One region of the Hydrogenophaga sp. ZJX-1 genome, then DNA from elsewhere that is predicted to be linked to it. Evidence: predicted binding sites of a transcription regulator. Region 1 holds the regulator's gene; the other holds the start of a gene.
The links. The regulator sigma-54, encoded in region 1, starts transcription at its own class of promoters, with help from an activator protein. The targets are predictions, from matches to a motif close to TGGCANGNAANCTGCTTT.
Positions count from the first base shown of each region.

Region 2: a site for sigma-54 is predicted at 4,161-4,178, ahead of ACN5W5_RS01495 (PQQ-dependent methanol/ethanol family dehydrogenase). Genes of this name have one in related genera too.

Region 1 is NZ_JBMBRA010000009.1:170,990-178,473, reverse strand. It holds gene ACN5W5_RS22005 (THUMP domain-containing class I SAM-dependent RNA methyltransferase) at 1-1,013, opposite strand, end outside; gene rpoN (RNA polymerase factor sigma-54) at 1,161-2,813, opposite strand; gene lptB (LPS export ABC transporter ATP-binding protein) at 2,926-3,702, opposite strand; gene lptA (lipopolysaccharide transport periplasmic protein LptA) at 3,708-4,343, opposite strand; gene ACN5W5_RS21985 (thiol:disulfide interchange protein DsbA/DsbL) at 4,483-5,121, opposite strand; gene ACN5W5_RS21980 (SPOR domain-containing protein) at 5,194-5,868, opposite strand; gene argS (arginine--tRNA ligase) at 5,883-7,484, opposite strand, start outside.
Region 2 is NZ_JBMBRA010000001.1:294,873-302,356, forward strand. It holds gene ACN5W5_RS01470 (PQQ-dependent catabolism-associated beta-propeller protein) at 1-52, shown strand, start outside; gene ACN5W5_RS01475 (branched-chain amino acid ABC transporter substrate-binding protein) at 202-1,371, shown strand; gene ACN5W5_RS01480 (ABC transporter permease) at 1,353-2,198, shown strand; gene ACN5W5_RS01485 (quinoprotein dehydrogenase-associated SoxYZ-like carrier) at 2,195-2,998, shown strand; gene ACN5W5_RS01490 (quinoprotein relay system zinc metallohydrolase 1) at 2,995-3,984, shown strand; gene ACN5W5_RS01495 (PQQ-dependent methanol/ethanol family dehydrogenase) at 4,322-6,013, shown strand; gene ACN5W5_RS01500 (c-type cytochrome) at 6,161-6,484, shown strand; gene ACN5W5_RS01505 (hypothetical protein) at 6,481-7,077, shown strand; gene ACN5W5_RS01510 (MASE3 domain-containing protein) at 7,199-7,484, shown strand, end outside.

The sequences.
Region 1 (7,484 bases):
GCGCGGGCACTGGCATTCTCACCGGCCACGCCGGCCGCGGCGATGCGCTCGCCGTAGGGCGGGTTGAGCAGCATCACACCGGGCTTCTGGGTGGGCGGCAAACGTTGCAGCGCATCACCGCCACGCAGTTCGATGGCGTGGGCCACGCCCGCGCGCTCGGCGTTGCGTTGCGCAAAATCGACCATGCGGAACGAGACGTCGCTGCCGAACACGATGGGCGCGTGGCCTTCGGGCCAGTCGCGCATGTCGCGCTCGGCTTCGTCCTGGATCGCTGTCCACACGTGCTGCTGGTAGGGCAGCATCTTTTCAAACGCAAAGCGGCGCAGCATGCCAGGCGGTATGTTGAGCGCGATCTGCGCCGCCTCGATCACCACCGTGCCGCTGCCGCAGCAGGGGTCGTACAGCGGAGTGATGTCGTCCAGCGATTCGGCCGCGCCGCCGTTCCAGCCGGTGGCGGCGATCATGGCCGCGGCCAGGGTTTCCTTCAGCGGCGCGTCGCCCTTGTCTTCGCGCCAGCCGCGTTTGAACAGCGGTTCGCCCGAGGTGTCGATGTAGAGCGTGAGTTCGTCGGTGGTCAGGTGGGCGTAGATGCGCACGTCGGGCCAGGTGGTGTCCACGCTGGGGCGCTCGCCGCGTTTGTCGCGGAAGCGGTCACAGATGGCGTCCTTGATCTTCAGTGCGGCGAAGTTGAGGCTGGTCAGCGGGCTGTGCTGCGCGGTGATCTCGACCTTGATGGTCTGCTGCGGCGTGAACCAGATTTCCCAGGCGATCTCGCCGGCCGCGTTGTACAGGTCCTGCTCGCTGCGGTAACCACCGTGCCACAGCTGCACCAATACCCGTTGAGAGAGTCGGCTGTGCAGGTTCAGACGCATGGCGTCGCGCCACGAGGCCTTGATGCCCACGCCGCCGCGTGCCTTGAAGGCCAGCGGTTCGTTGGTGATGCGCTGCACCTCGTCGGCGAGCATGTCCTCCACGCCAGCGGCGCAGGGGAGAAAGAGTTTGAGCTGGTTCACGGCAGGTACTGAAGATGTTGAGCGCGGGTGCGTCCGCAGGTGGCGACTACGCGGCCCAGCTTCCGGCACGTGCCACGGAACTGGCTTTGCCAGGCCGCGGGTGCGGTCCCCCTTGAGGGGGGAGACGCGAAGCGGCGCAGGGAGTGTTCACAGCGCTTTGCGCAGGTTGGCCGGCGCGATGCGCAGCGCCTCGCGGTACTTGGCCACGGTGCGGCGCGCGCATTCGATGCCCTGCTCCTTGAGCAGGTCGGAAAGCTGATTGTCGGACAGCGGTTTCTTCGGCTCTTCCGAGGCGATGAACTGCTTGAGCAGGGCGCGTACCGCGGTGCTCGACGCGTTGCCCCCAGTTTCGGTACCGAGCGAGGATCCGAAAAAGTACTTGAGCTCGTAGGTACCAAACGGCGTGGCCATGTACTTGGCGGTCGTCACGCGGCTGATGGTGGACTCGTGCAGGCCCAGCTCGTCGGCGATCTCGCGCAGTACCAGCGGGCGCATGGCGAGTTCACCGTGCATGAAGAAGTTGCGCTGGCGCTCGACGATGGCGCTCGACACGCGCAGGATGGTGTCGAAGCGCTGCTGGATGTTCTTGATGAACCAGCGCGCTTCCTGCAGGCGCTGCTGCATGGCGGCGTGGCCGGCTTCACCGCCGTTGTCGCGACCACCGCGGTTTTGCCGCATGGCGTTGGCGTAGACGTCGTGCACACGCAGGCGCGGCATCACGTCGGGATTCAGGATGACCTTGAAACCCCGGCCGGCGCGCGTGACGATGACGTCGGGCACGACCACGTTGCGCTCGACATCGATGAAGCGGCGCCCGGGTTTGGGTTCCAGCCGGGCGATGATGGCCAGCGCAGCACGGGCGGTTTCATCGTCGATGCCGCACAGGGCACACAGGCGCTTGATGTCGCGTTTGGCCACCAGTTCCATGGACTGGTTGCAGATGGCCAGCGCCGCGCGAGCTTCGGGGGAGTTGCGCAGCTCCTCGATCTGCAGCCGCAGGCATTCGCCGAGGTTGCGCGCGCCCACACCGGTGGGCTCCATGTGCTGCAGCAGGCCCAAGGCCATGCGCAGCTGGGCTTCAGCGACCTCCAGCTCCTCGATCCCGGGAGCGGCCGCCTCGCGGCCGTGCATGAGCCGCCAGAAGCCCAGGGCGAGCTCGGCCAGGTCGTCTTCCAGGTAGGCGTCGTCGTTGAGCGACTCGATCAGGAAATACAGCGCCGCCTGGTCTTCGTCGCTCAGCCGCAGACAACGGGCCTGCTCGTGCAGGTGGTCCTGCAGACTGACGGGGCTGCGGGCCAGGTCGGCTGCGCTGGCGGTTTCGTCGTCGTCGCCGCCCGAACCGCTGTTGCGCGCGGGTGCGTCACCGCCCCATTCGCTGTCGTCGGGCGCCATCTCGACCGTGCCATCGCCTTCCCAGCTTTCTTCCACCGGGGTGGCACCGTCGAGCCGGCTTTCAATCTCGTCGCCAGAGCCGCTGTCAGCGGGCGTGTCGGACGTGCTGCTGACGCGGTCGGGCAGCGGGCCGTCGTATTCGGTCGGCGCGGCCACGGCGTCGGCCACCGGCAACGCGGCCTCGGCGATCTGTTCGCCCGCGCTCACCGGCGCATCGACCTGCTCCAGACCGAAGGCTTCGCGCTCGGCGATGTCTTCGGTGCGCTCCAGAAACGGGTTTTCGTCGAGCATCTGCTCGACCTCCTGCGCCATTTCCAGCGTGGAGAGTTGCAGCAGCCGGATGGACTGCTGCAACTGGGGCGTCAGCGCCAGATGCTGCGAAACACGCAGGGACAGGCCTTGTTTCATGCCTGGAAGTACAGCAGTGCGAAACGGAGATTCGCCGCCGGGCCGCCCCAAGGCGAATCAGCCCCCTCGGGGGGCAGCGAAGTACATGAAATGACGATCGTGGAGGTCATGTTCACATGCGGAAGTTCTCACCCAGGTACACACGGCGTACTTCGGCGTTTTCGATGATCTCGGCCGTCGTGCCGCTGGCCAGGACGTGACCGTCGCTGATGATGTAGGCGTGGTCGCAGATGCCCAGGGTTTCGCGCACGTTGTGATCGGTGATCAGCACGCCGATGCCGCGGGACTTCAGGAACCCGATGATGTGCTGGATCTCCAGCACGGCAATCGGGTCGATACCGGCAAAGGGCTCGTCCAACAGGATGAAACGCGGGCGCGTGGCCAGGGCACGGGCAATCTCCACCCGGCGCCGCTCGCCACCGGACAGGGAGGGTGCGGGCGAATCGCGCAGATGGTCCACCCTCAGATCCTTGAGCAGTTCGTCGAGCCGGCTGGCGATTTCAGGTTCGCTCAGGGCATGGCCATCCACATCGTGCTGCAACTCCAGCACGGCGCGCACGTTTTGCGCCACCGTGAGCTTGCGGAAGATCGAGGCTTCCTGGGGCAGGTAACCCAGGCCCATGCGGGCACGGCGGTGGATCGGCAAGGCTTCGATGCGCTGGCCGTCGAGCAGGATCTGCCCACCATCAGCGCGCAGCAGGCCCACGATCATGTAGAACGAGGTGGTCTTGCCCGCGCCGTTGGGGCCCAGCAAGCCGACCACTTCACCTTTGTCGACCTTGAGGGAGACATCCTTGACCACCTTGCGGCTGCCATAGGCCTTCATCAGACCCTGAACTTCCAGACTGCTGCGCACCGCCATCGCCGGTGGCGTACTGGCCATGGGCATGGTCGTCACTGCTTCTTCTCGTTGAGATTGGTGCTGGGGCGCAGTTGGGCTGGATCGGTGGCGGGAGCGGGTGCCGCATCTGCCTCCGGAATGGGTGTCAGCATCGCCCGCACCCGACCCGAGGGGTTGGCGGCGGTGCGGTTGGCGGGGCCACCCTTGACGGTGAACACCTCGGTCAGGCTGTTGTAGGTGATCTGGTTGCCCACGCTTTCGTCGTTGAGCAGGGTGCCGCGGTAGCGGCGCAGCACGGCGCTGCCGGTGAACACCACGGTCTGGGCCTTGCCGTCGTATTCGATGCGCTCGCCCTCGCCTTCGATCCACTCGTCCAGGCCCTCGCGCTTCTGGCGGAAGAAGCCAGGCGCTGCCGCCGTGCCGGTCACCACGCCGAACTGGTTGCCCTGCGGGTCCTGGCGCACGTCCATCTTGCTGCCCCGCATGACGATGGTGCCCTTGGTGATCAGGACGTTGCCGGTGAAGACGCTGGTCTGCCGCGTGTCTTCGTAGCGCAGCGAGTCCGCCTCGATGTTCATGGGCTTGTCTTTGTCGGCCAGCTCCGCCTGGGCCGCGCCTGCCAGCACCAGACCGGCCATCGAAGCCAGGAAGCGAAGGGTCCATCGGGGGGGAAAGTGGTGTGTGGGCATGGCTTTAGTGGGGCACAAATCTTGCATTCATTGTAACGGCGCAAAGCCGACTTGTTGGCGATCGGCACTCAATCGACAGCCCCTGAAAACACAAGACCCGCCAGATGCGGGTCTTGTCTCGAGCTGGGGGAAGCAAAGATCAGGCTTTGCGCGCTTCGACGATGAGCGAATCGGCAATCAGCATGGTGCGTGGCCCCTGTCCGCCGATGTAGAAACGGCCCGCCACGCCCAGTGCCGGCGTGCCCTCCACGTCGTAGGCGTTCTGCAACGCAGTGGCGGCCTCGGCCATCTTGACGGCACTGCCGTTGAAGAAGCCGATGAACTTTTCACGGTCGACGCCCTGCTTTTCCACCCACGCGATGATCGCCGGCGCCGTGGTCAGCGGCAAGCGCTCTTCGTGAAAGGCCTTGAACACCTTCCCGTGCAAGGTGTCGACCAGGCCCATGGACTCCAGTGCGAAATACAGGCGCTGCATGGGCACGAACGCCTGGGTGAACGCCACCGGCACGCGACGCACCTTCACGTCGGCGGGCAGCTTCTTGATCCAGGCGTTGAGCAGCGGTTCGAAATTGAAACAATGGATGCAGGAGTAGGCAAAAAACTCCACCACCTCCACCTGCCCGGGCGGCGTGCTGACCGGCACCGGCTGGCTCAGGCGGACATAGTCCTTGCCTTCCTTGAACCCGACGCGCTGGGCCCAGGCGGGGCTGATGCCAAGGCCACTGGCGGCGAGGGCACCGGCAGCCAGCAGAGAACGGGAAATATCGCGGCGTTGCATCAAATCAAACTCCTTGTGTTGGCCTGCTTGGTCTCAAGGGCCCGGGCAAAAGTTCCGGAACACGCACCCGTCTCAGCGCTGAACGCGCACCAGGGCGGCTTCCACCCCGTTGATCTCGAGTTGCTCCAGTGTCGCGTCGGCCATGGCTTTCTGGCTGAATGGTCCGACGCGCACCCGGAAAACGGCGCGCCCCGACTGTTCCCGCTCGCTGATGTCGGCCGCCATGCCCAGCATGGCTAGACGCGCGCGCTGGGCTTCGGCTTCTTCGGGTGCACGGAAGGCGCCCGCCTGCACGAAGTACGTGAAAGGATCGGCAGCCGCCGGCGCGCCGGCCGACGGGGCTCCCCCATTGGCGGCACCGGTGCGCGAGCGCATCAGTTCACCGAGGGGATCGGCCTGCGTGGGCGCCGTTGCCGGCTGCGGGGCGACGGGCTTGCCAGCGGCCGGACTTTCCGCCGGTGCGGCCACGACCGGCGCGGGCGCCGGGTCCGGGATCACCACCATTGGCGGCACGGTCGCCGGGCTGGTGCCCAAGGCGGCGTTCGGGTTCCAGCCCTTGTTGCGCTCGGCTTCCTCCACATCCTGCGCCGGCTTGCGCGACACGCCCCGGTCGACAAAGGGCACCGGGACGCGCGTGACGTACACCGCCACCGACAGCGCAATGCCCAGCCCCACGAGCAGGCCGATCACGAAGCCCGTGAGCGTGCCGCCAAAGTGTTTCCGGGCCAGCAGGGTAGGTTTTTTCATGGGGAACATCAGCTTCACATCTTTTGTGGGGCGCTCACGCCCAGAACCGCCAGACCATTGTGCAACACCTGGGCGGTGGCTTTCACCAGCGCCAGACGGGCCAGCTTCACCGCCTCGTCGTCCACCAGGATGCGCTCGGCGTCGTAGTAGCTGTGGTAGCTGGCGGCCAGCTCGCGCAGGTAGAAGGTGACGTCGTGCGGCGCGAAGTCGCGCGCGGCGTCGGCCAGCATGGCGGGGTATTTGGCCAGCAGCAGCATCAGCGCCTGCGCGGCCGGGCTCTCCAGCGCCGCGAGGTCCACGCCGCTCAGCGTGGCCGGGTCGCCGCCCCAGGAAGCCAGCACCGAACAGATGCGCGCGTGCGCGTACTGCACGTAATAGACCGGGTTGTCGTTGTTCTTCTGCACGGCCAGGTCGACGTCGAAGGTGTATTCGGTGTCGGGCTTGCGGCTCAGCAGGAAGAAGCGCACCGCGTCTTTCGACGTCCATTCGATCAGGTCGCGCAGCGTCACGTAGCTGCCGGCGCGTTTGCTGATCTTGACCTCTTCGCCGCCCTTGACCACGCGCACCATGGTGTGCAGCACGTAGTCCGGATAGCCCTCTGGAATGCCCACGCCCGCGGCCTGCAGGCCGGCGCGCACGCGGGCAATCGTGCCGTGGTGGTCGGTGCCCTGGATGTTGATCACCTTGGTGAAACCGCGCTCCCACTTGCTGATGTGGTACGCCACGTCGGGCACGAAGTAGGTGTAGGAACCGTCGCCCTTGCGCATCACGCGGTCCTTGTCGTCACCGTAGTCGGTGGACTTGAGCCACAGCGCACCGTCCTGCTCGTAGGTCTTGCCGGCGTCGCGCAGCTTCTGCACCGTGGCGTCGACCTTGCCGCTGGTGTAGAGGCTGGATTCGAGGTAGTAATGGTCGAACTTGACGGCGAAGGCCTGCAGGTCCAGGTCTTGTTCGTGGCGCAGGTAGGCCACGGCGAAGAGGCGGATGTCGTCGAGCGCGTCCACGTCGCCGCTGGCGGTGAATTCGCGGTCGTCGGAGTGCACCGTCTTCCTGGCCAGGTAGTCGTTGGCGATGTCCTGGATGTAGTCGCCGTTGTAGGCGGCTTCGGGCCATTCGGGGTCGCCGGGCTTGAAACCTTTGGCGCGCAGCTGGGTGCTGTTGGCCAGGGTGCCGATCTGCACGCCCGCGTCGTTGTAATAGAACTCGCGGTGCACGTCCCAGCCCTGGGTCTGGTACAGGCTGCAGATCGCGTCGCCGAGGGCGGCCTGGCGGCCGTGGCCCACGTGCAGCGGGCCGGTGGGGTTGGCGGAGACGAACTCGACCATCAGGCGCTGGCCGTTGCTCGGCGCCATCCCGAAGCGTTCGCCGCCTTCGAGCACTTCTTTCACGATCTGCTGCTTGGCCGCGGGCTTGAGGCGGATGTTGATGAAGCCGGGGCCGGCGATGTCGATGTCGCTCACCCACTGCTGGTACACCGGCTGCTCCAGCAAGGCCGTGCGCAGACTTTCGCCAACCTGGCGCGGGTTGAGCTTGAGCGGCTTGGCCAGCTGCATGGCCGCCGTCACGGCGAAATCGCCATGCGCCGCCACCTTGGGCGATTCGAAGGCGGCCTTGGC
Region 2 (7,484 bases), on a different contig from region 1:
GATCAAGACGGTGCCGGCCGGGCGGGTGCCGCACTCGATCTTAGTTAAATGACCCCCCCCGTTGCTTGCTCGCTGCGCCCCGAATTGCCGCCGCAAGCGGCAATTCGCTTAGCCGCATACCCCCCCGGGGGGGCAATGCCTGCGGCCCGGCAAAGCCGGTTCCGCGGCATTCTGGGTTGGGGTCTGTGGCGCGCTGCTGGGTTGGCGTTGTTGGGCGTTTCGGGCTTTCTTTCTTCGCCGGTTTTCGCGGCCACCAAGGTCACCATCGCGGTGGTGTCGCTGGACGGCGACCCGCGCCACGCGCCGCGCCGCATGGAGAAGGGCTATCCGGGTCACCCGACCGGGCGGGCCATCGACGGCGTGAAGCTGGCGGCGGAGGACTCGGCGTTTGAGCTGGACGCGGCCGGGCTGGAGCTGGTGGTGAAGGACGTGGTGCTGCCCAACGCCGCGGCGCTGCCCAAGGCGCTGGCCGAGCTGAAGGCTCTGAGGGTGCAGCACGTGGTGGCCGATCTGCCGCTGGCCGAGCTGCGAGCCCTGGTGCAGGCCGCGCCCGCTGCACTGGGCGGTGCCATCGTGTTCAACGCCGCGCTGGACGACGACAGCCTGCGCGGCGCCCAGTGTGCCGCCCACCTGTTGCACACGGCCCCCAGCCGCGCCATGTTCGGCGACGCGCTGGCCCAGTACCTGGCCGCACGCAACTGGCGCAAGGCGCTGCTGTTGCAGGGGCCGTTGCCGGGCGACGCGCTGATGACCGAGGCCTTCAACCGCTCGGCCAAACGCTTTGGCATCAAGGTCGTGGCGCAGAAGCCGTTCAAGCTCACCGGCGACCCGCGCGAACGTGACCTGGGCAACACGCGCCTGCTCACCGGCGACCGCGAACACGAGGTGGTGGCGGTGATGGACAGCGACGGCGAGTTCGCGCGTTTGCTGCCCTACGCCACGCAGTGGCCGCGCCCGGTGGTCGGTGCCAACGGCCTGGTGGCCACGGCCTGGCACCCGCAGTGGGAGCGCTACGGCGGCCCGCAACTCACGCGCCGCTTTGTCAAGCTGGTGGACCGGCCGATGCGGGGACCCGACTGGGCGGCCTGGGCGGCGGGCCGCGCGGTGGCCACCGTGCTCGCCGAGAACCCCAAGGCGCCGGTGGCGCAGCAGCTCAAGGCGCTGCGCGGGGGCAGCACCACGCTCGACGGCTTCAAGGGCCGCAATCTGTCGTTCCGGGCCTGGGACGGCCAGCTGCGCCAGTCGCTGTTCCTGAGCCATGTGGACGGCGTGGTCGGTACCGCGCCGCTGGACGGCGTGTTGCATCCCAGGGAAGTGCTCGACACGCTGGGTGTCGATGAACAGGAGAGTGCATGCAAGTCGCGTCCGTGATGCCGGCCGTTGCGCCACCGCTGCCCCTGCACCTGCTGCGCGCACTGCGCGCGGTGGTGGGGCGCGAGCTCAACCGTTTTCTGCGCCAGCCCACGCGCCTGGGCTCGGCGCTGGTGCGGCCGCTGTTGTGGTTCGTGGTGTTTTCCGCCGGGTTCAACAACGTGTTCGGCGTCGCCATCGTGCCGCCCTACGAGACCTACATCGAATACAAGGCCTACATGGTGCCGGGCCTGCTCGGCATGGTGGCCCTGTTCAACGGCATGCAGAGCTCGCTGTCCATGGTGTACGACCGCGAGATGGGTGTCATGCGCCTGCTGCTCACCGCGCCGCTGGCGCGTGGCTGGTTGCTGGCCTTCAAGCTGCTCGCGGGCACCTGCCTCTCGGTGCTGCAGATGGGGGTGTTCCTCGCCATCGCCTGGGCCTTCGGGGTCGAGGTGCCGCTGGCCAACCTGCCGGGCCTGCTGGTCGCCATGGCCTGCGGCGCCACGATGCTGGCCGCGCTCGGGCTGATGCTCTCGGTGTACGTGAAGCAGCTGGAGAACTTCGCCGGCACGATGAACTTCGTGATCTTCCCCATGTTCTTCATCAGCCCCGCGCTGTACCCGCTGTGGAAGCTCGAAGAATCGGGTGCCTGGTGGCTGCTCCGGCTGGCGGAGTGGAACCCCTTCACGCACGCGGTGGAGGCGATGCGCTATGCGCTGGTGGGGCAGTTCACGGCCTTGTCGTGGTCGGTGGTGGTGGGCTGCGGCGTGGTGTTTTTCGTGGCCGCTTTGTGGGGCTACGACCCGCAACGCGGATGGGTCAAGAGCAAGGGAGGCGGTGGATGAGCCCGATCATTCAACGCCGCCATCTGCTGGGTTGCGGCTTGCTTGGCGTGTTGGTGCCCGCCGCGCTACGCGCGCAAGACGACCAGACCGGCGGTGATCCGCTGGGCTCCATGCAATACCCCAGTCTGCGCGAGCAGACGATCGGCAAGGCCACGGCGAAGTTCTCCGACGCGGTGATGATCAAGGGCCCGGCCTTTGCCGACGACGCGATGAACGTGCCGCTGCTGGTGGACGCGCGCGGACTCGGCCAGGTGGGTGGCGGTGTCGCGCGCATCCGCGTGGCGGTGGACCGCAACCCGGTGCGTCAGGTGCTGGACTTCGAACCTCTGCGCGCGCTGCCCATGCTGGCCTTCCGCATCCGCATGGAGCAGGCCTCGCCGGTGCGCGCCTTTGTGCAGACCCAGGACGGCCAGTGGCATGTGGGCAGCACCTGGGTGCAGGCGGCTGGCGGTGGCTGCACGGTGCCCGGCCTCACGCGCGCCGACGGTTCCTGGAGCAAGACCCTGGGTCAGGTGCAGGCGCGGTTTTTCAACAACGTGCTCGAAGGCAGCCGGCGCCTGCGGGTGCGCGTGATGCACCCGATGGACACGGGGCTGGTCGCGGGCATCCCGGCTTTCTACATCGAAGAGCTGCAGCTGGTGGACAGCACGGGCCAGGCCTGGTGGAAGCTGGCCTTGCACGAACCGGTGTCGGAGAACCCGATCATCACCTTTGAACTGCCACCGCAGGCGGTCCCAGGCCTGCGACTGATCGGACGCGACAACAACGGCAACCGGATTGATGCCGAGGTGGGCGTGTGAAGCGGCTTCTGCTTTTCACAGCGTTTGCGCTCGTGGGTACGGCGCAGGCACAGACCATCGCCGTGCCACCGCCGGCATCCAAGCCCGACGCCGCCGCGTTCAACTACGACCTGCAACCGCGCCAGATCGCCGATGGCACCTGGGTCATCGAAGGCGCGGTGCAGGACTTCAGCCGTGCCAACGGCTGCAACATCATCAACACCGCCTTCATCGCCACCGGCGCGGGCGTGGTGGTCATCAACACCGGGCCTTCGCGCCTGTACGGCGAGCAGCAGCGCCGCGCCATCGAACGCGTCACGCGTGAGCCGGTGCAACGCGTGATCGAACTCAACCTGCACCCCGACTATTTCTTCGGCAACCAGGCCTGGGCCGACCGGCCCACGCAGGCGCTGGCCGGCAGCATCAGCGGCATGCAGGCCGAAGGCACGGCCTACGCCGACAACCTCTACCGACTCTGCGGCGACTGGATGCGTGGAACAGAGTCCACCCCCGCGCGCGAGGCCGTGCTGCCGCAGACGCTGCAGCTCGGCCAGCACAAGCTGGAACTCCAACGCCTGCACGGCCACACCGCCGACGACCTGGTGCTGCTCGACCACCACACCGGCGTGCTGTTTGCCGGCGGTCTGGTGTTCGCCGAACGTGTGCCCACCACACCGCACGCCGACTTCGCCGCGTGGCTGGCCAGTCTGGATGTGCTGGAACAGCTCATCACCAGCGGTGCCGCAAAAACCGTGGTTCCCAGCCACGGCCCGGTGCACAGCGGTGTGGCCGGGGTGCAGCAGACGCGGGACTGGCTGCGCTGGCTCACGAGCCTGATGCAGAACAGTGCCGAGCGCGGCCTCGACCTCGGCGAGGTGCTGGGCACGCCCGTGCCCGAGCGTTTCAAGCGCTGGGCCGCCCAGCCCGCCGAGCTGCACCGATCGCTCACGCAGTGGTACCCGCGTTACGAACAGCGCGTGCTGGCTGAACCTGTCCGCCGGCCCTGAGCAGCGTGCCGTGTTGCGGCCCGGGAGCGCTGCACCGCAGGCACTGCGACATTTCTGAACACTGTCACAAGGGTGTCTCGCCACCCGGTTCGGGTTTGGCGCATTTGCGGCCGTCCGGCGGCCCGGTCGTGGCGTTGTGGGGGTATTCCGATCAGTGAAAACCCTAGGGTTTGCACTGGCACAGAAGTTGCCATTTCTTCCCCGCGTGCATGTCCGAGACCGGAGGGGCTGGAGCCAGAAGAGCGGTCAGGCGGCACGGCCAGTTCCCACAAGCCATCAACCTCACAAACGAGCAGGAGACCACCCAGTGAAACGCACTCTATTGAGCCTTTTGGTCATGGCCGCCACGGCCCACGTCAGCGCCCAGGGGGTGACCGACGCGATGATCGCAGACGACGCCAAGACACCCGACAACGTGCTCAGCTGGGGCCTCGGCACCCAGGGCCAGCGCCATTCACCGCTGACCGGTATCAACGAAAAAACCATCAGCAAGCTGGTGCCCGTGTGGTCCATGTCGTTCGGTGGTGAAAAGCAGCGCGGCCAGCAGTCGCAGCCGCTGGTCAACAACGGCAAGATGTTCGTCACCGCGTCCTACTCGCGCATCTACGCGGTGGACACCAAGACCGGCAAGAAGCTCTGGAAGTACGAGCACCGCCTGCCCGAAGGCATCATGCCCTGCTGCGACGTGATCAACCGCGGCGCTGCCCTGTACGACAACCTCGTCATCTTCGGCACGCTGGACGCCCAGCTGGTGGCGCTCGACCAGGAAACCGGCAAGGTGGTCTGGCGCGAGAAGATCGACGACTACTCCGCCGGCTACAGCTACACCGCTGCGCCGCTGATCGCCGAAGGCCTGCTCATGACCGGTGTCTCCGGTGGTGAGTTCGGCGTGGTTGGCCGCGTCGAAGCGCGCGACCCCAAGACCGGCAAGATGGTCTGGACGCGCCCCGTGGTCGAAGGCCACATGGGCTACAAGGACGGCAAGGAAAACGGCATCACCGGCACCACCAACGCCACCTGGCCTGGCGAGACCTGGAAGACCGGCGGCGCGGCCACCTGGCTGGGCGGCAGCTACGATCCCAAGACCAAGCTGGCCTATTTCGGCACCGGCAACCCCGGCCCCTGGAACAGCCATGTGCGCAAGGGCGACAACCTGTATTCGGCTTCCACCGTCGCCATCGACGTGAAGACCGGCCAGATCAAGTGGCACTACCAGACCACGCCCAACGACGGCTGGGACTACGACGGCGTGAACGAGTTCATCACCTTCGACATGGACGGCAAGCGCGTCGGCGCCAAGGCCGACCGCAACGGCTTCTTCTACGTGATGGACGCCGAGAACGGCAAGCTGCTCAACGCCTTCCCCTTCGTGAAGAAGGTGACCTGGGCCACCGGCATCGACCTCAAGACCGGCCGCCCGAACTTTGACCCGGCCAACCGCCCGGGCGACCCGACGGCCGCCGGTGGCGACGGTGCCAAGGGCAAGTCCGTGTTCTCGGCGCCGGGTTTCCTGGGTGGCAAGAACCAGATGCCCATGGCCTACAGCCCGAAGACCGGCCTGTTCTACGTGCCCACCAACGAATGGGGCATGGAGATCTGGAACGAGCCCATCACCTACAAGAAGGGCGCCGCCTACCTGGGCGCGGGTTTCACCATCAAGCCGCTGTTTGACGACCACATCGGTTCGCTGCGCGCCATCAACCCCAAGACCGGCAAGGTCGAGTGGGAAGTCAAGAACGAAGCCCCGCTCTGGGGTGGTGTGCTGACCGCGGGCGACCTGGTGTTCTGGGGCACGCCTGAAGGCTACCTCAAGGCCGCCGATGCCAAGACCGGCAAGGTGGTGTGGCAGTTCCAGACCGGCTCCGGCGTGGTGGCACCTCCCATCACCTGGACCGAAGGCGGCGAGCAGTACGTGAGCGTGGTCTCCGGCTGGGGCGGCGCGGTGCCCCTGTGGGGCGGTGAAGTGGCCAAGAAGGTCAACTTCCTCGAACAGGGCGGCTCGGTCTGGACCTTCAAGTTGATGAAGTGATTCAGCGGCAGCGGGGCGCAGCCTGAAGGGGCGGCCCTGCCACATTGGGCGGTGTCGGCCGCCGCACGCGTGCGAACGGTCGACCCCGCCCTTTTTTTGTCCCGTGTTTGTTTTCCATCTCTCTTTTCTTCTTTCAGGTGCCTTGCCATGCGACCCGTTCTGATCCTTGTCTCCGCCCTTGCTGGCCTCAGCGCCCCGGTCCACGCGCTCGACGCCGCCGCCGCCATTGAAATGGCCAAGGCCAACGGCTGCTTCTCCTGTCACTCGGCCAACGAAAAAGTGGTCGGTCCGGCCTACAGTGCCGTGCACGAAAAATACAAGGACGACAAAGACGCCGTGGCCTCGCTGGTGCAGTCCATCCAGTACGGCTCCAAGGGCAAGTGGGGACGTATCCCCATGCCGCCTCACCCCGGCATGAGCCCCGCCGACATCAAGACCCTGGCCGAGTGGGTCATGACCATCAAGCCATGAACCCGCGGCGCACACCGCCCGCTGCGCGCCGAAGCTGGCGCGGGGGGCTGGCGTGTGCGCTGCTGTGTGGCCTGAGCACCACAGCGGGTGCCCAGGCCTTCGAGCTGAGCGGCGAGAAGGCGCTGGTGGCCTTCACCAAGGATGGTCAGCGCACCCGCATCGGCGCGGTGTTTTTCGAGCCGCAGGGGCAGGGCACATCCCGCTTCCGCGTGCAGATGGACCCCGCCGTGATGCGCGACCATTTCCTCTCCATGCGCGAATTCAAGTGCCTGCCCGCTGCGCAGGAAATCAGCTGCTTCGTGCCGTATCCCTATGCGCAGCCCGGCACCGTCGCGCCCGGCCAGTTCGCCTGGCTGGAGCACAGCCTGCTGTTCTTCTTCAAGCAGCCCGCCGACTTCGGGGCCAAGCTGTGGAACGGTGTCATCTTCAAGTTCGCGGCCACGCCCACCGGCCTCGTGGGCAAACCCCAGGCGGTGGACCTCAACCGCATCGGTGTGCCGCCCGACAACCTGGACGAGCCGCCCTACGGCGCGTTCGATCGCGACGACTTTGCGCCCGGGGCGCGCTGGATGCAGGAACTGCGGATTGAGTGAGGCGGGCGCGGGCAGTTGTGCCGCGGGCGCCTCCGGCGCTCGAAACGCTTCCCGGGAACGGCCCGCGACCGCGCGGCAGCGCTTTTCAAGAGGCCGCGCATTTTTCCGTTAATGTGACGGTATGGCCTTCACCCACCCGCTCAGATACGGTTTTCTCAGCCTGCTTGCGGTGCTGGGCATGGTCGGCATCGTCAGTGTCCCACCCGACACCGCCAGCGGTCTGCTCGCCGGCCGCATGCTCGAACTGCACCTGCTGCTGGAGCTGTTTGCCATCGTGATCGCCGCGCTGGTGGTCACGGTGTCCTGGCACACCCTCGACCGCCAGCAGGACCACAGTGCCAACGCCTTGCTCGCGGGTTTTGTGGTGGTCATCGGCTGCGATCTGATGCACGCCCTGACCTACGAAG